Regions from separate parts of the Aureimonas populi genome, predicted to be linked through region 2. Evidence: predicted binding sites of a transcription regulator. Region 2 holds the regulator's gene; the other holds the start of a gene.

Region 1 (11,421 bases), 1.8 Mb from region 2:
CCCGACTTCACCATCCCCGTCGCCATCGCCCATATCGAGCGCGGCGAGGCGCTGCCGCAGCGCTACGCCTATTCCGGCATCGTCTTCCGGCAGGACCGCGAGGGCTCGGCCGAGTTCCGGCAGGCCGGCATCGAGGATCTGGGCACGCCCGACGTGGCGGGCGCGGATGCGGCCGCCGTGGCGGACGCGGCCCATGCGCTGGCGGCCTGCGGCGTCGCGCCCGGCGCGGCCGAGACGGTTCTGGGCGACCAGGCCCTGTTCGAGGCGTTCCTGCGCACGCTCGGCCTGCCGGCCGGCTGGCAGCGCCGCCTCATCGGCACCTTCGGCCACGACGAGGCGCTGCGCTCCGCCCTCGAGGGCCTTGCGAGCGGCAGCGGGGCCGCCTCAATCGCTTCCGTTCCCGAGCGCCTCCTGGACCTGGCGCGGGCCGGAGACGAGGCGCGGCTGACGGAGGAGATCGCCAGCCGCATGGAGGAGGGCGGCCTGCCGCCCAATCGCGGCCGCACTCCCGGCGAGGTGGCGCGCCGCCTGATCGAGAAGGTCGCGGTGGCCGAGGCGCGGCTCGACGCCGGGCTCCTGGCGCGCCTTCGCCGCTTCCTCGCCATCGACTGCCCCTTGAGCGAGGCGCAAGGCGAGCTTGCCGCGCTCGGCGGCCATCTCGGCCCCTCGCTCACCCTCTTCGCGAGCCGCAACGAGGCGCTCGGCGCGGCCGGGCTCGATCTTTCGCGCATCCGCTACCGGGCCGCCTTCGGCCGCCCGCTCGATTACTATACCGGCATGGTCTTCGAGATGTCCGTGCCGGGCGCGGCGGGGCCGCTGGCGGGCGGCGGGCGCTACGACAGGCTCGTCTCCTATCTCGGCGCGCCCGAGCCCATCCCCGCCGTCGGCTTCTCGCTGTGGCTCGACAGGCTCGCCCCCTTCACGGAGAGCCTGGCATGAGCGTCGTCCTCGCGATCCCCTCCAAGGGGCGGCTGAAGGAGAACAGCGTGGCGGCGCTGTCGCGCGCGGGCATCCGCGTGGTGGCCAGCGAGGATGCGCGCTCCTACCGCACCCGCGTGGAGGGCATGGAGGGGCTGGAGGTGCTGCTGCTCTCGGCCTCCGAGATCGCCCGCGAGCTCCGCGACGGGGCCATCCATTTCGGCGTGACGGGCGAGGACCTTCTGCGCGAGACCGTGCCCGACCTTGCCCCGGCCATCGAGATCGTCGCCCCGCTCGGCTTCGGCCATGCCGACGTGATCGTGGCCGTGCCCGATTCCTGGGCGGATGTGCACACGATGGAGGATTTGAACGATGTCGCCGGCTCCTTCCGCCTGCGGCATGGCCGGCGCCTGCGCATCGCCACGAAGTACTGGCGGCTGACGCAGGGCTTCTTCACCCGCGCGCACGGCATCCAGACCTACCGGATCGTGGAAAGCCTCGGCGCGACGGAAGGGGCGCCCGCGGCGGGCTCGGCCGACATCATCGTCGACATCACCTCGTCGGGCTCCACGCTCTCGGCCAACCGGCTGCGCGTCCTGTCGGACGGCAAGATATTGTCCTCGCAGGCCTGTCTGGCTCGCGCGCGGACGGCGCCGGTGGACGCGGCGGGTACCGCCACGGTGGCCGAGATCGTCAGGCGCTTTTCCGCCTGAGACGAAAAGGCGGCCCGAAGGCCGCTCCGCCATGCGGGCTTAGCGAATCCGCTTCCAGATTCGAAGCCAGTCGCCGGTGACGATCAGTGTCGCGACCGTGGCGAACAGAAACGCCTTCGCAAGGGTCGCCACCACTCGATCGGCGGACATGCGGGAGATGTCCCAGCCCATCCCCCCGAACTGCGCGGTCTGGTAGATCCACAGGAGGGCGGGGATGGCGGCCAGAAGCAGCCCCGTGAACACGGCCAGTCTTCGCGCGATCTTCAATGGACTCTCCATGGTCGGGAGGACGGCCCTGGAGGCCGCCCTTCACCGATGACGATCAGCCCGGCCGGGTCATCGCGGCGGGGTCGACGATGCGGTCGTAGTCCTCGCCGGTGACGAGGCCGGTGCGCAGGGCCTCCTCGCGCAGGGTCGTGCCGTTCTTGTGGGCGGTCTTGGCGATGGTCGCGGCGTTGTCGTAGCCGATGGTGGGGGCCAGCGCCGTCACCAGCATCAGCGACTGCTGCATCAGGTCCTTGATGCGGTCCTCATTGGCCTTGATGCCGTCCACGCAATGCTCGCGGAAGGAATCCATGCCGTCGCCCAGCAGCCGGATGGAGGAGAGGACGGCGTTGGCGATGACGGGCTTGAAGACGTTCAGCTCGAAATGCCCCTGGGAAGCGGCCACCGTCACCGTGGTCTCGTGGCCGAAGACCTCGGCGGCCACCATGGTCAGCGCCTCGCACTGCGTCGGGTTCACCTTGCCGGGCATGATGGAGGAGCCGGGCTCGTTCTCCGGCAGGGACAATTCGCCCAGCCCCGAGCGCGGGCCGGAACCGAGGAAGCGGATGTCGTTGGCGATCTTGAACAGATCGGTCGCCAGCGCGTTCAGCGAGCCGTGGAAGAAGGCCAGTGCCCCGTGCGAGGCCAGCGCCTCGAACTTGTTTTCGGCGGTGCGGAAGGGCAGGCCGGTCAGGCGCGCAACCTCATCGGCGATCTTCACGTCGAAGCCCACCGGCGCGTTCAGCCCGGTGCCCACGGCCGTGCCGCCCTGCGCCAGCGCGTGGACGTCCTCCAGGGCCTGCTCGATGCGCCGCTTGCCGAGCTTGAGCGCCGCCGCATAGCCGGAGAACTCCTGCCCCAGCGTGATCGGGGTGGCGTCCTGCGTGTGGGTGCGGCCGATCTTGATGATGCCGTCGAATTCCCGCGCCTTGGCGTCGAGCGAGGCATGCAGCTTGTCGATGGCCGGCAGGACACGTTTGCCGGCCTCGATGGCGACCGCCACGTGGATGGCCGTCGGGAACACGTCGTTGGACGACTGCCCCATATTGACGTGGTCGTTCGGGTGGACCGGCTTCTTGGAGCCCATCTCGCCGCCCAGCATTTCGATGGCTCGGTTGGAGATCACCTCGTTGACGTTCATGTTCGTCTGGGTGCCCGAGCCGGTCTGGTAGACCACCAGCGGGAAATGATCGTCCAGCTTGCCCGAGATCACCTCGTCGGCCGCCTTCTCGATGGCCTCGGCAAGGCTCGCTTCCAGCTTGCCGTAATCGCGGTTGACGCGCGCGGCCGCCTTCTTGACGGTCGCCAGCGCATGGATGACGGCGATGGGCTGCTTGTCCGTGCCGATCTTGAAATTGTTCAGCGAGCGCTCGGTCTGTGCCCCCCAATAGCGATCCGCCGCCACCTCGATCGCGCCGATGGAATCGGTCTCGCGTCTCGTTGCACCCATGATGTCCTCTTCCCTCTCCATGGCGCGGCGCGCCGCAAATCCCGCTCCGCGCGTTATCACGAAGGGCGGGAGGGAGGAACCCTCAAGGCGCGCACGAAAAAGACCGCCCCCTTTCGGGAGCGGCCTCGTCATGAACCGTAGGTGCGTCCGGTCAGTGGCCGGTCTGGTCCTTCACGGCGTCCTTGACCTTGCCGTAGTTCTTCTGGGTCTTGCCCTCGACCTGGTCGATCTGGCCTTCGGCCTGGAGGCGCTCGTTGCCGACCGCCTTGCCGGCGGCTTCCTTGATGTTGCCGCCGATTTCCTTGGCGCCGCCCTTGATCTGGTTGCTGTCCACCATATCCGTTCTCCTCGAATATTCTCTCGGCGGCGATGGCCGTCGATATTGAAGGAAGAACGGGGCAGGCGCCCGGTCGGTTCCCGCCGATTGCGCCGGCCGGTTGCGGAGGGCGCATGGGGCGCACGAAAAAAGGGGCCCGGCGAACCGGACCCCTTCCCTGTTTTCCAGAGATGGACGGGACTTAGAAGTCCATGCCGCCCATGCCGCCCATGCCGCCGCCCGGCATGGCGGGCATGGAGCCGCCGTCCTTCTTGGGAGCCTCGGAGATCATCGCCTCGGTGGTGACGAGCAGGCCGGCGACCGAAGCCGCGTCCTGCAGGGCCGAGCGGACGACCTTGACCGGATCGACGATGCCGAACTGGATCATGTCGCCGTATTCGCTGGTCTGGGCGTTGTAGCCGAAGGTCGTGGACTCGTTCTCGAGGATCTTGCCCACCACGATGGAGCCTTCGCCGCCGGCATTGGTGACGATCTGGCGAAGCGGGGCCTGGAGCGCGCGGCGCACGATGGTGATGCCCGCTTCCTGGTCCTGGTTCTCGCCCTTGATCGTCAGCGCGTTGGAGGCGCGCAGCAGCGCCACGCCGCCGCCGGCCACGATGCCTTCTTCCACGGCCGCGCGGGTCGCGTTGAGGGCGTCGTCGACGCGGTCCTTCTTCTCCTTCACCTCGACCTCGGTCGCGCCGCCGACGCGGATGACCGCCACGCCGCCTGCGAGCTTGGCCAGGCGCTCCTGGAGCTTCTCGCGGTCGTAGTCCGAGGTGGTCTCCTCGATCTGCGCCTTGATCTGGCCGACACGGGCCTTGATGCCCTCGGACTCACCGTTGCCATCGACGATGGTGGTGTTTTCCTTGGTGATCGAGATCTTCTTGGCGCGGCCGAGCATGTCGAGCGAGACGTTCTCGAGCTTGATGCCGAGATCCTCGGAGATGACCTGACCGCCGGTGAGGATCGCGATGTCCTCAAGCATCGCCTTGCGGCGATCGCCGAAGCCCGGCGCCTTGACGGCGGCGATCTTCAGGCCGCCGCGCAGCTTGTTGACGACGAGCGTGGCCAGCGCCTCGCCCTCTACGTCCTCGGCGATGATGACGAGCGGCTTGCCCGACTGCACCACGGCCTCGAGGACCGGCAGCATCGCCTGGAGGTTGGAGAGCTTCTTCTCGTGCAGGAGGATGTAGGGGTCCTCCAGCTCGGCGACCATCTTCTCGGCATTGGTCACGAAGTACGGCGACAGGTAGCCACGGTCGAACTGCATGCCCTCGACGACCTCGAGCTCGGTCTCGGCGGTCTTGGCCTCCTCGACCGTGATGACGCCCTCGTTGCCGACCTTCTGCATCGCCGAGGCGATCATCTGGCCGATTTCCTTCTCGCCATTGGCCGAGATGGTGCCGACCTGCGCGACCTCGTCCGAGGTCTCGATCTTGCGGGCCGAGGACAGGAGCGTCTCGACGACCTTGGCGACGGCCGAATCGATGCCGCGCTTGACGTCCATCGGGTTCATGCCGGCGGCGACGGCCTTGCCGCCCTCGCGGACGATGGCCTGGGCCAGGACCGTCGCGGTGGTGGTGCCGTCACCGGCCTTGTCGTTGGTCTTCGAGGCCACTTCGCGCACCATCTGGGCGCCCATGTTCTCGAACTTGTCCTCCAGCTCGATCTCCTTGGCGACGGAAACGCCGTCCTTGGTGATGCGCGGAGCGCCGAACGACTTGTCGATCACGACGTTGCGGCCCTTGGGGCCGAGCGTGACCTTCACCGCATCGGCGAGAATGTCGACGCCGCGCAGCATGCGCTCGCGGGCATCACGACCGAACTTGACTTCTTTAGCAGCCATTTGTCTGTCTCCTCGGCGCCCCGCGGGGCGGTCGGCGCCGTTTCAAAAGGAAGGGAAGTTGCGAAGGCGCTGGCGTCAGCCGACGATCCCGAGGATGTCGGATTCCTTCATGATGAGCAGGTCCTCGCCGCCGAGCTTGATCTCGGTGCCGGACCACTTGCCGAAGAGGATGCGGTCGCCGGCCTTGACCTCGAGCGGGTTGACCTTGCCGGTCTCGTCACGCGCGCCGGCGCCGACGGCGACGATCTCGCCTTCCTGCGGCTTCTCCTTGGCGGTGTCGGGAATGATGATCCCGCCTGCCGTCTTGCTTTCCGACTCGACACGGCGCACGACGACGCGGTCGTGCAGGGGACGGAAGTTCACATTGGCCATCGAACAGAACCTTCGTTGTTGTCGCCGGGCTTCACGCCCGGCCAATCGATTGGCACTCCCCGAAGGCGAGTGCTAGCGAAGCGGAGATAAGGCTCGCGCAGGGTTCCTGTCAAGGTGCATCCGCCCGCCATTTCGCCGCCGGAGGTCCTTGCGCGCCCGGGCGACAAGTTTAGGGGCCCGCCGAAGCGGGCGTTAAGACATGGCCTCTATCCTTCCGGCCCACGATCTCGGCGTCTCGGGGTCTTGAGCCGGGATAGACGAATGAACCACCAGCGCCGCCGCAAGGGCCCTCGTTCCTTTCTGTCGGACAGACGCGGCAATTTCGCGGTCATCACCGCCCTGGCCGCCGTCCCGGTCATCTTCACGATCGGCGGGGCGCTGGACTTCAACATGTTCTACGCCAACCGGGTGCGCGTCCAGAACGCGGCCGACGCGGCGGCGCTGGCGGCGGCCAAGCAATTCAACACCGACCCCGACTCGGGCAGGCTGGAAAGCTTCGCGCGCGACTACTTCGCCGCCAATGCCGGCGAGCTGTTCCGCTCCAGCACCGAGCTGCATTACGAGGGCGTCTCGTTCAACGAGCACAATGTGCGCGAGCTGGCGATCAGCGTGGACTATTCCTACCGGCCGATGTTCCTGCCTCTCATGGCCGGCGTCTTCGAGGGGATGGGCGACAGCTTCTCCGAGGTCCGCAGCGTGATCGCCATCGGCAACACCACGCTGGAGGTGGCGCTGGTGCTGGACACGTCCGGCTCGATGAACGATTCGCCCTCCGGCGGCGGTAGCAGCAAGATCGAGACGCTGCGCGAGGTGGCCGAGACGGCCGTCGACAGCCTGCTCCAGAACAGCGGCGTTTCCGGCCTGGAGAAACCCTCGCAGGTCTCCATCGTGCCCTTCGCCGGCGCGGTGAATGTGGGGGCGGACCATCTGCGGGCCGCCTGGATGGACCCCAAGGGCCTCTCGCCGATCCACCACGAGAATCTCGACTGGGCCAGCTACAACTGGTCGTCGGACACGACGAAGACCGTCAACCAGATCTCGCGCAATCTCGGCACCACCGAGAAAGGCCCCTGGGTGCTCAAGTCGAACCCGGCCGTCCATCTGACGCGACAGTACATCTACGAGAACATGCGCGAGCAGTCCGTCTCGTTCGACTTCACCAGATGCCCGACGGCGATGACCGCCACCACCACGACGAGCAGCGTGACGTGCACCTGGACGAACCGCAATCCAGGCAGCTTCGCCATGACGGTCAGCCGGCAGACGGGCGCCTTCAGGAACTGCAACCTGGGCTCCGACCCGACCTGCCATCCGCCCTATACGCTGACGCCGACCGGCACCACGCCCCTGTTCCCCTTCGCCGGCTGCGTCGAGGCGCGTCCGGGCATCTACGCGCTGACCGACGACACGCCCACGGAAAGCAACCCATCGACGCTCTTCGTGCCCTATTTCGCGCCCGACGAGTACGACATCCACTCGCAGGTGTCCTTCGGCAACAACTGGCTGAACGACAGGGGGTGGGAGCGCAACAGCTACGTCAATTACGACACCAACCGGTGGGCCAACGGCGAGAACGTCGGCTGGCTTGCCCCCACGGGAATCTACGCCCTGCGCGACCACCGGGGCAGCCGCAGCGAGAATGACATGCGCAGCTCGCAACAGGACGTGCGCAAATATCTCATGCGGCCCACCAAGGTGCTCGGGCGCTCGAAGCCGGGCACCAACAATGCCGGCTCACCCTCCTATATCTGCGAATCGGCCCCCATCCTGCCGTTGACCGACAATGCGGCGGCCGCCATCGCTCATATCCGGTCGCTGGACGCGTCCGGCGCCACCAATGTGGAGGAGGGCGTCGGCTGGGGCTGGCGCACTCTCTCGCCGAACGAGCCCTTCACCGGCGGGCGGGCGCGGGGCGAGGAGGACAACATCAAGGCCATCATCCTGATGACCGACGGCGCCAACACCTATTACGCCAACGATACGCTCAACAAGTCCGGCTACGGCGCCTACGGCTACGCCGCGCAGGGGCGCATCTTCGAGAACACCACCGTACCCTCCGGCACCTACACCAACGCGAACTTCTCGCGCGCCATGAACCAGCGCACGGCCCAGATCTGCGAGAATGCCCGCAATGACGGGCGCGTGCCCGTGACCAACGCGCGCGGCGAGCCGCGGATGGTGGACGGCAGGCAGGTGACGCGCGACGGCGTGATCATCTACACCATCGCCTTCGACATTCCGAGGAGCGATCAGGCGACGGTCTTCCCGCTCCTGAAAGGCTGCGCCTCCTCCTATCTGGACGATCAGCGCGCCGGTCGCGCGCGCGACCTGGAGCGGACCTATTTCTACGAGGCCTCCAGCAACGAGAAGCTGCGGCAGGCCTTCGCCGACATCGTCGCCTCCCTGTCGAGCCTTCGCATCGCGCGCTGAGCCGCCCTTGACCGACCGGAGCGCGCTGACTATCGCCTCGGGCCATGAAGCCAGCCGAGGGCGGCCACGGGCAGAAGGGGCAGGCGATGGAACAGCCGGACACGGCGAGCGCGCTGGCGGCGATCGGGACGCTCGGCGAAATCGTGGGCAACTACGACGCGATCCTGTGCGATGTCTGGGGCGTCGTCCATGACGGGGTCGTCAAGTCGCCGGAAGCCGAGGCGGCGCTGATCGCGGCGCGGGGCAAGGGCCTGGAGGTCGTGCTCGTCACCAATTCGCCGCGCCTCTCAGCGGGCGTCCAGGCGCAGCTCGACGCGCTCGCCGTCTCGCGGCAGGCCTATGACCGCATCGTCACCTCGGGCGATGCGACGCGCGTCCTCATCCAGCAGGGCCCCCGGCGGCTCTTCCATATCGGTCCCGCCCGCGACGCGGACATTTTCGAGGGGCTCGACATCGAGCTGGTCGGGGAGGAGGAGGCGCAGGCCGTCGTCGCCACGGGGCTGACGGACGACGAGAGCGAAACGCCGGAGGATTACGCCGGCCTCCTCGCCCGTATGGCGGCGCGGGGGCTTCCCTTCGTCTGCGCCAACCCGGACATCGTGGTGCATCGGGGCGAGCGGCTGGTCTATTGCGCCGGCGCGCTGGGGCGCGGCTACGGCGAGGCCGGCGGCACGGTGCGCCTGGCCGGCAAGCCGCACCGGCCGATCTACGAGGTGGCGCTCGCCGGCCTGAAGCATCCGAACCCCCGCCTCCTGTGCATCGGCGACGGGCTCTTCACCGACGTGGCGGGCGCGGCCGCCATCGGCGCCGACGCGCTTTTCGTGCGCGAGGGCATTCATCGCGACGAGCTGCGCGCGGCGGACGGCGACGTCGCCGCGCTGGCGGCGGAGCTGGCCGGGCGCGGCGTCGCCGCGCGCTACGTGATCCCGCAGCTCGTATGAGCCCTGCGCGCTTCACGCGTATCTTCGGCGAGAGCGCCCTGCCGGCGCATCTGCGCGGCGGGGTGGTGGCCATCGGCAATTTCGACGGCGTGCATCGCGGGCACCAGGCGGTGCTGGCCAGCGCCGGCCGCATCGCGCGCGAGCGGGGCCTGCCGCTTCTGGCGCTCACCTTCGAGCCGCATCCGCGCACGCTGTTCCAGCCGGGCCGGCCGGTGCCCCGCCTGACGCCCGCGCCGCTCAAGGCGCGGCTGCTCCGCGCGCTCGGCTTCTCGGCGGTGGTGGAGCAGGACTTCACCCGCGATTTCGCGGCGCTGACCGCCGCCGAGTTCGTCTCGGCCGTCCTCGTGCGGCGGCTCGGCGCGGCGCATGTGGTGGCCGGCTTCGACTTCGGCTTCGGCGCGCGGCGCGGCGGCGATCCGGCCTATCTGCGTGCGGCGGGCGAGGCCGAGGGCTTCGGTGTCACCATCATCGAGGCCCATGGCGACGAGGGCGGCGTCGTCTCCTCCAGCCGCATCCGCGAGGATCTGGCGGCCGGCGACGTGGCGGGCGCGGCCGGGCTGCTCGGCTGGCGCTGGACGGTGGAGGGCGAGATCGGCCATGGGCGAAAGCTCGGGCGCACGCTCGGCTATCCCACCGCCAACATGGCGCTGCCGTTCCCCGCGCTTCTCCAGCACGGCATCTACGCGGTGCGCCTTCGCCGCGCCGGCGGCGCGCTGCACGGGGGCGTGGCCAGCTACGGGCGCCGCCCGACCTTCGACGACGGGGCGCCTCTGTTCGAGACCTTCCTCTTCGACTTTTCGGGCGATCTCTACGGCGAGACCGTTTCGGTCTCCATCTTCCGGCGCCTGCGCGGCGAGGAGAAGTTTGCCGATGTCGCCGCGCTCGTCGCGCGGATGGACGAGGACGCGGCAGAGGGCCGCGCCCTCCTGGCCGCCGCCGAGCCGCTTTCGGATCTCGACCGCGCGATCGCCTTCTAAGAGAGCGTTTGAGAATTCGGCGGCGGAAAGGACCCGCAGGACCGACCCGCCCGAATTCTCAAACGCTCTCTAAAAGTCCTTGTGTGGCGGCGCGCGCGGTTGATAGAGAACCGCCATGCGCGACGGATCGTCTCTTTCTCTGCGCCTGACGGGGCGAATTAGCCGCCCGGCCTCGCCGGCGCGCTGAAGGCGCGCGGCGGTGGCCGGGATGCCGCCCCGCCCTGCGCCCGTTCGAGGCGCCTTTCCATGCCTGCCGCCCGAGCCGATCCCCGGCCGGCGGCCGAGACCCGAAAGACGCCATGACCGACAGCCAGACCGCGCCCGACTATTCCAAGACCCTGTTCCTGCCGCAGACCGAGTTTCCCATGCGGGCGGGCCTGCCCGAGGCCGAGCCGAAATGGGTGGAGCGCTGGGATGCGATGGACCTCTACGGCAAGCTGCGCGAGGCCGGAAAGGGGCGGCCGAAATACGTGCTGCACGACGGCCCGCCCTATGCCAACGGCAATCTCCATATCGGCCACGCGCTGAACAAGATCCTGAAGGACGTCATCACCCGCTCCTTCCAGATGCGTGGGCGCGACGCCAATTACGTGCCGGGCTGGGACTGCCACGGCCTGCCCATCGAATGGAAGATCGAGGAGCAGTACCGCGCCCGCGGCCGCGACAAGGACGAGGTGCCGGTCAACGAGTTCCGGCAGGAATGCCGCGATTTCGCCGCCCATTGGGTGGGCGAGCAGTCGCGCGAGTTCCGCCGCCTGGGGGTGGAGGGCGATTTCAAGAACCCGTATCTGACCATGGCCTTCGAGGCCGAGAGCGTCATCGCGGGCGAACTCCTGAAATTCGCCACCAGCGGCCAGCTCTATCGCGGCTCCAAGCCCATCATGTGGTCGGTGGTGGAGAAGACCGCGCTGGCCGAGGCCGAGGTCGAATATCACGACCATGAGAGCGATACGGTCTGGGTGAAGTTCCCGGTCCGGGGGGAGGGGGCGCTCTCCGGCGCCTCCATCGTCATCTGGACCACCACCCCCTGGACGATGCCCGGCAACCGCGCCATCGCCTATTCAGGCCGCGTGGCCTACGGCCTCTACGAGGTGACGGCGCCCGAGGATGCGGACAATCCGCGCTGGGCGCGGCAGGGTGAAAGGCTCGTCCTGGCCGATGCGCTGGCGGCCGATGTGTTCGCCAAGGCCC
Region 2 (11,421 bases):
CGTCCGGGCCGTTGAGGCGCCCGTGCGCGCCGGGGCCGATGCCGGCATAAAGGCCGTAGCGCCAATAGGTAAGGTTATGGCGCGATTCGGCGCCCGGCACGGCGTGGTTGGAGATCTCGTAGGCCGGCAGGCCCCTCGCGGCGGTGATCTGCTGCGTGGCCTCGTAGAGTTCGGCCGAAAGCTCGCCGTCCGGCACGATGAGCTTGCCGGCCTTGTGGAGCGCGTGGAAGGCCGTGCCCTCCTCGATGGTGAGTTGGTAGAGCGAGAGATGGTCGGCAGCCAGGTCTATGGCCTGCCCCAGTTCCGCCTCCCATCCCGCCACGCTCTGGTTCGGCCGGGCGTAGATGAGGTCGAAGGACAGGCGCGGGAAAATCTCGCGCGCCAGCCGGATGGCGCCGAGCGCCTGCGACACGTCGTGCAGGCGGCCCAGCCGGCGCAGGTCCGTGTCGTTCAGAGCCTGCACGCCGAGAGAAACGCGGTTCACGCCGGCGGCCCGGTAGCCCCGGAAGCGCGTCGCCTCCACGGAGGAGGGGTTGGCCTCCAGCGTGATCTCGGCGCCCTCCTCCACCGTCCAGTTCCCGGCCACGGCCTCCAGTATGGCGCCCACGGTGGCGGGCTCCATCAAGGAAGGCGTGCCTCCGCCGAGGAAGATCGAGGTGACGCGCTCGCCCGCAGAGCGCCGCGCCATCTCGGCGATCTCGCGCCGGAAGGCGGCGACATAGCGTTCCTGGTCCACCGGCTGGTGGCGCACATGGCTGTTGAAGTCGCAATAAGGGCATTTGGCCGCGCAGAACGGCCAGTGGACATAGACGCCGAAGCCCGGATCGCCGGCTGGCGGCGTGAAGGGGCGGATGGCGGTGAGCCGGCCGGAATGGGCGTTCATGACACCCCGAGCGCTTCCCGCGCGAAGATCTGGAAAGCCCGCGCGCGATGCGAGAGCGCCTCCGCCTGGCCGGGCTGCCAGCCGTGCTTCTCGTGGCTTTCCATCTCGCCGAAGGTGAGGCTGCGGCCGGCCGGGAGGAACATCGGATCGTAGCCGAAGCCGAGCGTGCCGCGCGGCGGCCAGACCAGCTCCCCCTCCACCTCGCCGCGGAACTCCCGCGTGCTGCCCTCGGGCGTGGCGAGGCACAGGACGGCCACGAAACGGGCGGTGCGCTTGTCGGAGCCCGTCCCCTGCAGCTTCTCCTCCACCGAGCGCATGGCCATGGTGAAATCCTTCTGCGGGCCGGCCCAGCGGGCCGAGTAGATGCCCGGCTCGCCCCCCAGCGCATCGACGGCCAGCCCCGAATCGTCCGAAAGCGCGAGGAGGCCCGTCGCGCGCGCCGCCGCCAGCGCCTTCAGCCGCGCATTCTCCTCGAAGCTCGTGCCGGTCTCCTCCGGCTCCGGCAGGCCCTTGTCGGCCGCCGAAACCACGTCGAAGCCCAGCGGCGCCAGAAGCTCGCGGAATTCGGCGATCTTGCCGGCATTGTGGCTGGCGATCAGGATGGGGCCGTCCTTGGGGTCGAGAAGGGTCATGGGCTCTTCAAATCCGGTATCGCTGCCCGCCGCCATTGTGGCGGGCCAAGTTGGCGCAGGGCTTGAGAGCGCCCGGCGGAAGCTCCGGGCCGGCCCCGCAAGGCTTTGCCCACCCTCAGGCGAGGGCCGCGCGCTGTTTCTCCACGAGGGTCGCGATTCCCGCCTTGGCGAGGGAGAGAAGCGCCTGCAACTCCTCCTCGGAGAAGGGGTCGGCCTCGGCGGTGCCCTGGATCTCGACGATGCCGCCCTTGCCGGTCATGACGAAATTGGCGTCCGTGCCGGCCGAGGAATCCTCCAGATAGTCGAGGTCCAGCACCGGCACGCCGTTGTGAATGCCGCAGGAGATGGCCGCGACATGGTCCTTCAGCACCTTGTCGCGCTTCACCATGGAGCGCTGCTCCATCCAGGAAAGGCACTCGGCCAGCGCCACGAAGGCGCCGGTGATGGAGGCCGTTCGCGTGCCGCCATCGGCCTGGATCACGTCGCAGTCGATGGAGATCTGGCGCTCGCCCAGCGCCTGGAGGTCGACCACGGCGCGCAGCGAACGGCCGATCAGGCGCTGGATCTCCTGCGTGCGGCCGGACTGCTTGCCGGAGGCGGCCTCGCGGCGCATCCGCTCGTGCGTGGCGCGCGGCAGCATTCCGTATTCGGCCGTCACCCAGCCCTTGCCGGAATTCTTCAGCCACCCCGGCACGCGCTCCTCCAGGCTCGCCGTGCACAGGACATGCGTGTCGCCGAACCTGACGAGGCAGGAGCCTTCCGCATGGCGCGAGAATCCGCGTTCGAGGGAAACGTCCCGCAGTTGGTCCGCCGCGCGCTTGGAAGGCCGCATGTGATGCTCGTTTTCTGACGATGATCGTGGCCGGTCCTTAACCATGGCGAGCGCGCGGTGCAAAACATTTCCCCGCGCGCCCCTCACCGCTTGGCGTGGCCCCTTCGCGTTCCTATAGTTCCGGCATGGCAACGACACCGGCTTTTCCAGGGGGCGGCCGGGGGCGCATCCCCCTCGACCTGCCCGGCCCGCTCGACGAGCGCTCGCGCGAAATCTTTCGGCTGATCGTGGACACCTATCTGGAGGTGGGCGAGCCCGTGGGCTCGCGCAACCTCTCGCGGCTGCTTTCCACCGCGCTTTCCCCGGCCTCCATCCGCAACGTGATGAGCGATCTGGAGCAGCTCGGCCTCATCTACGCGCCACATGTCTCCGCCGGCCGCCTGCCGACGGAGCTCGGCCTGCGCTTCTTCGTCGACGCCTTTCTGGAAACAGGAGACATGGGCCGCGGCGAGCGAGAGGAGATCGAGGAGAAGGCGCGCGTCCTGGGCGACCAGCGCGGCGTGGAGACGCTCCTCACCGAGGCGAGCCAGCTTCTCTCGGGCCTCTCGCGCGGGGCGGGCCTCGTGGTGACGGGCAAGGCCGATGTCCGGCTGAAGCATATCGAATTCGTGCGGCTGGAGCCCACCCGCGCCCTCGCCGTCCTGGTGGGCGAGAACGGGGAGGTGGAGAATCGCGTGGTGGACCTGCCGGCCGGCACCACCGCCTCCCAGCTCGTGGAAGCCGGCAACTTCCTGAATGCCCACGTGGTCGGGCGCACTCTCGGCGAGGCCCGCGCCTCCATCGCCACGCTCAAGCAGGAGACGGCCGATGCGCTGGACGCCCTGTCGCGCCAGCTCGTGGAGGCCGGGCTCGCGGTGTGGTCGGGCGCATCGGCCGGGCAGCCCTCGCGCCTCATCGTGCGCGGGCGCGCCAATCTCCTGGAGAGCATCACCGCGAGCGAGGATCTGGAGCGCCTGCGCCACCTCTTCGACGACCTCGAAACGCAAAGCTCGATCATCGATCTTCTCGACCTGGCCGAATCCGGCAAGGGCGTGCGCATCTTCATCGGCTCGGAGAACAAGCTCTTCTCCCTCTCGGGCTCCTCGCTGATCGTCGCGCCCTATGCGGACGGGCAGCAGCGCATCGTCGGCGCGGTGGGGGTGATCGGGCCCACGCGCCTCAACTACCGGCGCATCGTGCCGATGGTGGACTACACCGCGCGGCTCGTCTCCCGCCTCCTCGGCGAGGCGGGCGTGCCCACCCGGCCTTGATTTTCACCCGAACGCATTCGATATCGGCCACGACGAGTTTTTCTTCAGTCCGGCGACGCGGGGCGCGGGGCCGACAGGGCCCGCCAGACGCCTCAAGCGCGGCGGAGCAGCATCGGAGCTTGCCGACGAGATGACCATCAGCGACACCGAACACCGCGAGCCCCAGGATCTGGCGCCCGAGGCCCCCGTCGGCGAGGCGCCGGCCGCCGAGGATGCCCCCGCATGGGGCGGTGAGGAGGCGGCCGAGGCCGACCGCGCCCGCATCGAGGCGCTGGAGGCCGAGAACGCGGAGGTGAAGGACCGCATGTTGCGGCTGGCCGCGGAGATGGAGAACCTGCGCCGGCGCACCGAGCGCGAGATCAAGGATGCCCGCCAGTTCGCGGTCGCAAATTTCGCCCGCGACATGCTGTCGGTAGCCGACAATCTCGACCGTGCCCTGGCCGCCGTGCCGGCCGAGGCGCGCGAGGGCGGCGATGCGGGCCTTGCGGCTCTCGTCGAGGGCGTGGAGATGGTGGGCCGCTCCATGCTCTCTTCGCTGGAGCGCCACGGCGTGAAGAAGCTGGAGCCGCAGGGCCAGCGCTTCGACCCCAATTTCCACCAGGCCATGTTCGAGGTGCCCGACCCGCACACGCCCAACAACACCGTCGTCCAGGTGGTGCAGGACGGCTACTCCATCGGCGAGCGGGTGCTGCGCCCGGCCATGGTGGGCGTTTCCAAGGGCGGGCCCAAGGCCAACACCCTCGACACCAGGCCCGGGGTGCCGGACGAGAGCACCAAGGACGCCTGAACGGCGGCTTTCCAGACCCGAGCGACGCGGCGGCCATCGGCCGCCGTTTTCGCGTTTGCCGGGCGCCCGCGCCGCCTTATCTGCCTGCCGGCGGGCTTGTCCGCGCCTGCCGCCGGGGAGGATCGCGCATGCGTCTGGAGGGAAACGTTGCGCTGGTCACGGGCGCCGGCTCGGGAATCGGCAGGGCCATTGCGGAGGCCTATGCCAGGGAGGGTGCGAGGCTGGCGATCTGCGACCTCGACGAGGCCGCCGCTCGCACGACCGCCTCCGCGATCGAAGAGGCGGGCGGCGAGGCCGTCGCCATCGCCATGGACGTGACGGACGAGGCGGCGGTGAACGCGGGCGTCGACGAGACGGCGAACCGCTTCGGCCGTATCGACACGATGGTCTCCAATGCCGGAATCCAGATCGTCCACCCGATCGAGGACTTCCCCTACGACGAGTTCCGCAAGGTGGTGGATATCCATCTGGGCGGCGCGTTCCTGCTCACCCGCGCCTGCGTGCGGCACATGTATCCCCGGCGCTCCGGGTCGCTCATCTACATGGGTTCGGTGCACAGCCACGAGCCGTCCCCGCTGAAGAGCGCCTATGTGGCGGCCAAGCACGGCATGCTGGGCCTGTGCCGCGTCATGGCGCGCGAGGGCGGCAGGCACGGCGTGCGCTCCAACATCATCTGCCCCGGCTTCGTGAAGACGCCCCTGGTCGAGAGGCAGATCCCGGAACAGGCGCGCGACCTCGGCATTTCGCAGGAGGAGGTGGTCGAGAAGGTGATGCTGGGCCGAACGGTCGACGGGGAGTTCACGACGCTGGAGGATGTCGCCGACATCGCCGTGTTCCTGGCGAGCTTCCGCTCCAGCGCGCTGACGGGCCAATCCATCATTCCCAGCCACGGCTGGTACATGGGCTAAGGAAGCAGATATGGAAATCATCGCCGTTCAACCGATCGTCGCGCTCATCGCGGGCGTTCTCATCCTCGTCATCCCCCGGCTGCTCAACATCATCGTGGCGCTCTACCTGATCTTCATCGGCCTGACGGGCCTCTTCCCCGATATCCTCTAGCCCAGCGGAGAGGCCCTTTGCCCAAGCAGCGCATCGTCATTCTGGGAGGAGGGTCCGGCGGGCTGGAGCTGGCCTCGCAGCTCGGCCGGGCGGATGGGATCGAGACGATCCTCGTCGACAAGAGCCCCAGCCACACCTGGAAGCCGCGCCTGCACGAGATGGCCGCCGGCACGGTCGCGACATCGCTGGCGGAAATCTCCTACTACCTCCTGGCCGCCCTGCGCGGCTTCCGCTTCGAGCAGGGCGAGGTGACGGGCATCGAGCGCGCCGCCCGGCGGGTCCGGCTGGCGGCGGTGACCAGCGCCGACGGCCGGGTTCTCGCCGAAGCCCGCGAGATCGCCTATGATCGCTGCGTGGTGGCGCTGGGCGGGGCGACGCCCGATTTCGGCACCCCCGGCGTTGCCGAACACGCCATTCGCCTCGACGGCAAGGACGACGCGGACGCCTTCCGCGACCGCTTCATCGGCCACATGATCGAGGCGCGCGCCACCGGCACGCCGACAAGCGTGGTGATCGTGGGAACGGGCGCCACCGGCACCGAGCTGGCCGCCCATCTGCGTTATTCGGAGCGCGGCTTCGTGGAGACCGGGGCGGGGAACGAGGCCAAGCTCCTCGACATCACGCTGGTGGAGGCCGCGCCCGTCCTCATGCCGGGCATCGACGAGACCTTGCGCGAGAGCATCGTCAAGCGCCTCCATTCGCTGGACGTGAAGATCGTCACGGACGCCGAGGTCTCCGAGGTGACGAACGCCGAGCTGCGCACCAGGAAGGGCGAGACATGGCCCGCGGACCTGACCGTCTGGGCGGCCGGCCTTGCCGGCAACCCGGTGCTGAAGGCGCTCGGCGATTTCGAGATCGACGGCAAGGGCCGGATCGTGGTGGACCGGCACCTGCGCGCCACGGTGGACGAGGCGGTCCATGTGCTGGGCGATTCGGCAAGCTTCACGCCCGAGGGGGCCGAGCGCCCCCTTCCCCCGACGGCGCAGGCCGCCAGCCAGCAGGCCGCCTATCTGGCTAGGTCGCTGCCGCGAAGGCTGAGGGGCGAGACGCCGGAGCCCTTCTCCCATGACGACAAGGGCCGGCTGATCTCGCTGGGCCGCGCCGGCACGGTGGGCCAGGTCATCTTCGGCCGCCGGCAGGACTTCATGATCGCCGGGCAGTTCGCCGCCGCCGCCTATCACGGGCTGGAGCGCCAGCATCAATGGCGCGTGCTGGGGAGATTGCGCGGCTCGGTGGCGATCCTCGCCGACATGGTCTCGCCGGCCAAGGGGCCGGCGTTCAAATTGCACGGGGGCTGAACGGTGGAACGCGACACGCTCTTCCTCGTGAAACCGGGATTTTCCGATCCCGCCTATCCCGGACAAAGCTTCTTTTGCTGGCACTGCGCGCTGATCGAAGGCCTGCTGGCGGGCTTTCCAGAGTTTGCCGCCCGGCTCGATGTGCGCCGCGTGGCCTGGCCGCGTCCGCGCGGCGAGGTGATCGAGATGGCGGGTGAAGCCAACCAGTGGCTTCCCCTTCTCATCCTTGCGGAGGGAGAAGCATCCCCCCACGAAACGGGCCGCCACGAAGGAAGGGCGCTGATCGCGGACAAGGATGCGATCCTCTCCGCACTGGCGGAGCGTCACGGCTTTCCCCTGCCCCATCCATGAGGCGCTGAACGATGGATATCGACGGAAGCTGCCATTGCGGGGCGGTGCGCTACCGCGCCCGGATCGATCCGGGCAAGGTGACGATCTGCCATTGCACGGACTGCCAGAAGCTCACCGGCTCGCCCTATCGCGTCTCCACCATCGCCGCGCGCTCGGACATCGAGCTGATGGGCGAGGAACCCCGGACCTACGTGAAGCACGGGGACAATGGCAGGCCCCGCCACCAGCTCTTCTGCGGCCGCTGCGGCTCTCCCCTCTTCACCCACGGCGAGGGAGAGGAAGCACAGGAATGGGGCATCCGGTGGGGAAGCATCTCGCAGCGGGCCGAGTTGGCGCCAAGAGACCGGATATGGTGCCGCTCGGCACCGCCGTGGAGCGGCACCATCGATACGCTGCCGGGCCGGCCGGAAGATTGAAATGACGGCCGACTCGTCGGCGCTCAAGGCGTGTTGGCGGCCTTCTTATCCTCGCAAAGGAGGACGAGGCCGCCGTGCATCGACAAGCCCCGCACGTCTCACGAGACGTGCGGACGAAAATCGTATGGTGCCTATCGCTCGTCCGTCTCCGGGTCGGGAATCTCGTCCTCGGTGCCGGGAATGACATAGGCGCCGGAGAGCCAGCGGTTGAGGTCCACCGCCTTGCAGCGGGGCGAGCAGAAGGGATAGTGCGCCCGCTCGGACGGACGGCCGCATTCGGGGCAGTTGCGCTTGGGCCGCAGCGGCGTCACCTTGGCGCCGAGGGCGGGCTTCACGCCGGCTCCTCGACATCCCCCCGCGCCCTGGCGGGGTCGAACCCCTCGCCCGTCAGCAGCGACAGGGCCTCGTAGAGCGGCAGGCCGACGACATTGGTGTAGGAGCCCACGAGCCGCACCACGAAGCCGCCCGCCAGCCCCTGGATGGCGTAGCTGCCGGCTTTGCCGCGCCATTCGCCCGAGGCCATGTAGCCGTCGATATCCTGGCGCGAGAGGCGCTTGAAGCGAACGCGCGTCTCCACCAGCCGCTGGCGCACCCGCCCTTCGGGCGTAACGAGGCAGACGCCGGTATAGACACGATGCGTGCGCCCGGAGAGCGTGCGCAGATTGGCCACGGCGTCCTCGATCAGCTCGGCCTTGGGCATGATGCGCCGGCCGACCGAGACGACCGTGTCGGCCGCCAGGACATAGGCTCCCTCGGCCTCGCCGATGCGGCGCAGCGTGAGCGCGGCGGCCTCGGCCTTCTCCTTGCACAGCCGCTTGGCGAGCGAGCGCGGATGCTCGGCCCGCTCGGGCGTCTCGTCGATATCGGCCGGCAACAGGCGCGCGGGCTCGATGCCCACCTGCTGCAACAGCGCCAGGCGGCGCGGCGAGCCGGAGGCCAGAACGAGATGCTTGCCGCCTGCAGGGGCCATGGTCGAGGCTCCTCGCGCCGCCTATTTGAAGCGGTAGGTGATGCGGCCCTTGGACAGGTCGTAGGGCGTCATCTCGACCAGCACCTTGTCGCCCGTCAGCACGCGGATGCGGTTCTTGCGCATCCGGCCTGCCGTGTGGGCGATGATCTCGTGGTCGTTCTCGAGCTTGATGCGGAAGGTCGCGTTGGGCAGGAGCTCCGTGACCGTGCCGGGAAACTCGAGAACTTCTTCTTTCGCCATGCGTGTTCGAACCCTGGTTGTGCGCGAGCGGGCCGAAAGGCCCTTCCTGTCTCGCTGGAAATGATACCGAATGCAAAAATGCGGCGGCCGCGCTGGCTTCGGGCGGCCTCAACGCTGCCTAGATCGGATTTTGGCGGGCAAAAAGCAAGCGCGTCCCGCCTGTCAGCCCGAAATGCGCTCCACTTCCGCCCCGCAGGCGCCGAGCTTCTCCTCCAGCCGCTCGAAGCCGCGGTCGAGATGGTAGACGCGCGAGACCGTGGTTTCGCCCTCCGCCGCCAGCCCCGCGATGACCAGCGAGACGGAGGCGCGCAGGTCCGTCGCCATCACCGGAGCCCCTGCCAGCCGCGGCACGCCCTCGATGCGAGCCACCTGCCCCGCCAGCGAAATCCTCGCCCCGAGGCGCGCCAGCTCCTGCACATGCATGAACCGGTTCTCGAAGATCGTCTCGGTGATGTGCGAGACGCCGTCCGCCTTCGTCATCAGGGCCATGAACTGCGCCTGGAGGTCGGTCGGGAAGCCGGGGAACGGGTCGGTCGCCACATCGACCGCGCCGATCCCCCCTCCCTCGCGCCGCACGCGGATGCCGTTCGGCACGTCCTCGATGGTCGCGCCGGCGTGGCGCAGGCTCTCCAGCGCCGTGGCCAGGAGGTCGGAGCGCGTGCCCGCCAGCGTCACGTCCCCGCCGGCCATGGCGACGGCGATGGCATAGGTGCCCGTCTCGATCCGGTCCGGCAGCACGCGGTGGCGCGCGCCCGACAGCGCGCTGACACCCTGGATGGTGATGGTGGAGGTGCCGGCGCCCGAAATCCGGGCGCCCATCGCGTTCAGGCAATCGGCCAGATCGACGATCTCCGGCTCGCGCGCCGCGTTCTCGATCACCGTTTCGCCCCGGGCCAGCGAGGCCGCCATCAGCATGACATGCGTCGCGCCGACCGACACCTTGGGGAAGACGTAGCGGTTGCCGACGAGGCCGCCCCTGGCCTCGGCCACGACATAGCCGTTCTCGATGTCGATCGTGGCGCCCAGCGCCCGCAGGCCCTCGATGAACAGGTCCACCGGCCGCGTGCCGATGGCGCAGCCGCCGGGCAGCGAGACGCGCGCCTTGTGGCAGCGCGCCAGCAGCGGGCCGATGACCCAGAAGCTCGCCCGCATCTTGGAAACCAGCTCGTAGGGCGCGGTGGTATCGACGATGGTGCGGGCGGTGAAATGGATCGTGCGCCCGCTCGCCGGATCGTAGGCGAGGCGCTTGCCCGAGACCGTGTAGTCCACGCCATGGTTGCCAAGGATGCGGATGAGCTGTTCCACATCGGCCAGATGCGGCACGTTCTCCAGCGTCAGCGTGTCGTCCGTCAGCAGCGAGGCGATCATCAGCGGCAGGGCCGCGTTCTTGGCGCCGGAGATCGGGATCGTCCCGTTGAGGGCGTTGCCGCCGCGAATGCGAATGCGATCCATGAAGGGTCCGGACACGGGAGGGAGGAAGAAACGAAGGCTCCTCCTACACGAGGACAGCCCCCGGTTCAAACAAGGCCCTATCCCTGGGGATGGATCATCGCCGCGACCGCGAAGAGCCCGAGCGCCAGAAGGGCGATCTTCCAGAAATCGGCGCGTTTCCTCAGGCCCGGCAGGCCGAGCGGGCGGATGAGCTGGACCAGCATGGCGAGGACGAGGAGAACGGAGAAGACCTTGGTCATTCTGCGCTTTTAGGCCATGACGAACGCGCCCGCCATCTAAGATGACGGAACGGAACGGGCCGTTCACGCATTTGAGAGTTCGAAGGGTTCAATCCTCAGGAACAATAAAATGCGTAAGCTTATACTGACCACCGCCCTCGTCGCCTTCGCCGGCACCGCCGGGGCGCAGACCACCGTGAGGACCGTCGAGGAGCCCAACTCCGCCACGCAGGCCACGGGCATTCTGACGGGCACCGGCACGGGCGCCGTCGCCGGTGCGCTCGTCGGGGGGCCGCTCGGCGCCGTCGTCGGCGGGTTCATCGGCACGGCCGTGGGTGCCAGCGCCTCGGTTGCGCCCGAAGTGCGCGAATATGTCGTCGCCAACCCGGTCGAGCCTGTCGTCGTGGAAGGCGAGATCACCGAAGGCATGGTTGTGCCGGAGAGCGTCGAGCTCGTCGCCATCCCCGGCAATGACGAGTTCGCCTATATCTACGCCGACGGAAACCGCCCGGTCGTCGTCAACACCTCCAACCGGCAGGTCGTCTATTCGCCCGCCGGCGTGCGCCCGGATGTCGTGACCTATGTGGAAGCCAACCCGGTGGACGAGGTGACGCTGGATGGCGAGCTGGAAGTCGGCGCTTCGGTGCCGTCCTCCGTCACGCTCCAGCCGCTGCCGGACCAGAGCGGCTACTCCTACTTCTACGCCAATGGCCGCCCCTATATCGTGGCGGACGACAGCCGTCAGGTCATCTACTACCGTCCCTGAACGGCACTCTTGAGAAAGGCCCCCAACCGGGGGCCTTTTTTTCGTTTCAGCGGTCGGAATGGCCGAGGGAGCGGGCGGGGTCGATCCGGTCGCGCACCCGCTGCTTCAGCACCTTGGCCTCGGGAAACCCCTCGTCGACCGTGCGGTCCCACACCACCTCGCCATCACAGCGGATCTGGAAGATGCCGCCCGTTCCGGGCTTCAGGGCAACCTCGCCGAGATCGTTCGAGAAGGTTGAAAGAAGCTCCTGCGCCAGCCAGGCCGAGC

Evidence for each region. The regulator HrcA, encoded in region 2, represses chaperone genes, less so after heat shock. The targets are predictions, from matches to a motif close to GTTAGCACTCNCNNNNNGNGAGTGCTAAC.
Region 1: a site for HrcA is predicted at 5,931-5,959, ahead of groES (co-chaperone GroES). Genes of this name have one in related genera too.

The regions. Positions count from the first base shown of each region.
Region 1 is NZ_CP072611.1:1,805,030-1,816,450, forward strand. Features, by position in the region: gene J7654_RS08310 (ATP phosphoribosyltransferase regulatory subunit) at 1-939, shown strand, start outside; gene hisG (ATP phosphoribosyltransferase) at 936-1,631, shown strand; gene J7654_RS08320 (hypothetical protein) at 1,671-1,898, opposite strand; gene fumC (class II fumarate hydratase) at 1,954-3,345, opposite strand; gene J7654_RS08330 (CsbD family protein) at 3,497-3,682, opposite strand; gene groL (chaperonin GroEL) at 3,864-5,510, opposite strand; gene groES (co-chaperone GroES) at 5,586-5,882, opposite strand; gene J7654_RS08345 (TadE/TadG family type IV pilus assembly protein) at 6,144-8,312, shown strand; gene J7654_RS08350 (TIGR01459 family HAD-type hydrolase) at 8,399-9,253, shown strand; gene J7654_RS08355 (bifunctional riboflavin kinase/FAD synthetase) at 9,250-10,230, shown strand; gene ileS (isoleucine--tRNA ligase) at 10,530-11,421, shown strand, end outside.
Region 2 is NZ_CP072611.1:3,793,521-3,804,941, forward strand. Features, by position in the region: gene hemW (radical SAM family heme chaperone HemW) at 1-883, opposite strand, end outside; gene rdgB (RdgB/HAM1 family non-canonical purine NTP pyrophosphatase) at 880-1,515, opposite strand; gene rph (ribonuclease PH) at 1,631-2,347, opposite strand; gene hrcA (heat-inducible transcriptional repressor HrcA) at 2,473-3,597, shown strand; gene grpE (nucleotide exchange factor GrpE) at 3,728-4,384, shown strand; gene J7654_RS18125 (3-hydroxybutyrate dehydrogenase) at 4,513-5,292, shown strand; gene J7654_RS18130 (DUF3096 domain-containing protein) at 5,303-5,443, shown strand; gene J7654_RS18135 (NAD(P)/FAD-dependent oxidoreductase) at 5,461-6,741, shown strand; gene J7654_RS18140 (DUF3088 domain-containing protein) at 6,745-7,092, shown strand; gene J7654_RS18145 (GFA family protein) at 7,104-7,508, shown strand; gene yacG (DNA gyrase inhibitor YacG) at 7,640-7,843, opposite strand; gene J7654_RS18155 (Maf-like protein) at 7,840-8,478, opposite strand; gene infA (translation initiation factor IF-1) at 8,500-8,718, opposite strand; gene murA (UDP-N-acetylglucosamine 1-carboxyvinyltransferase) at 8,881-10,170, opposite strand; gene J7654_RS18170 (hypothetical protein) at 10,248-10,409, opposite strand; gene J7654_RS18175 (DUF1236 domain-containing protein) at 10,519-11,154, shown strand; gene J7654_RS18180 (Rdx family protein) at 11,201-11,421, opposite strand, start outside.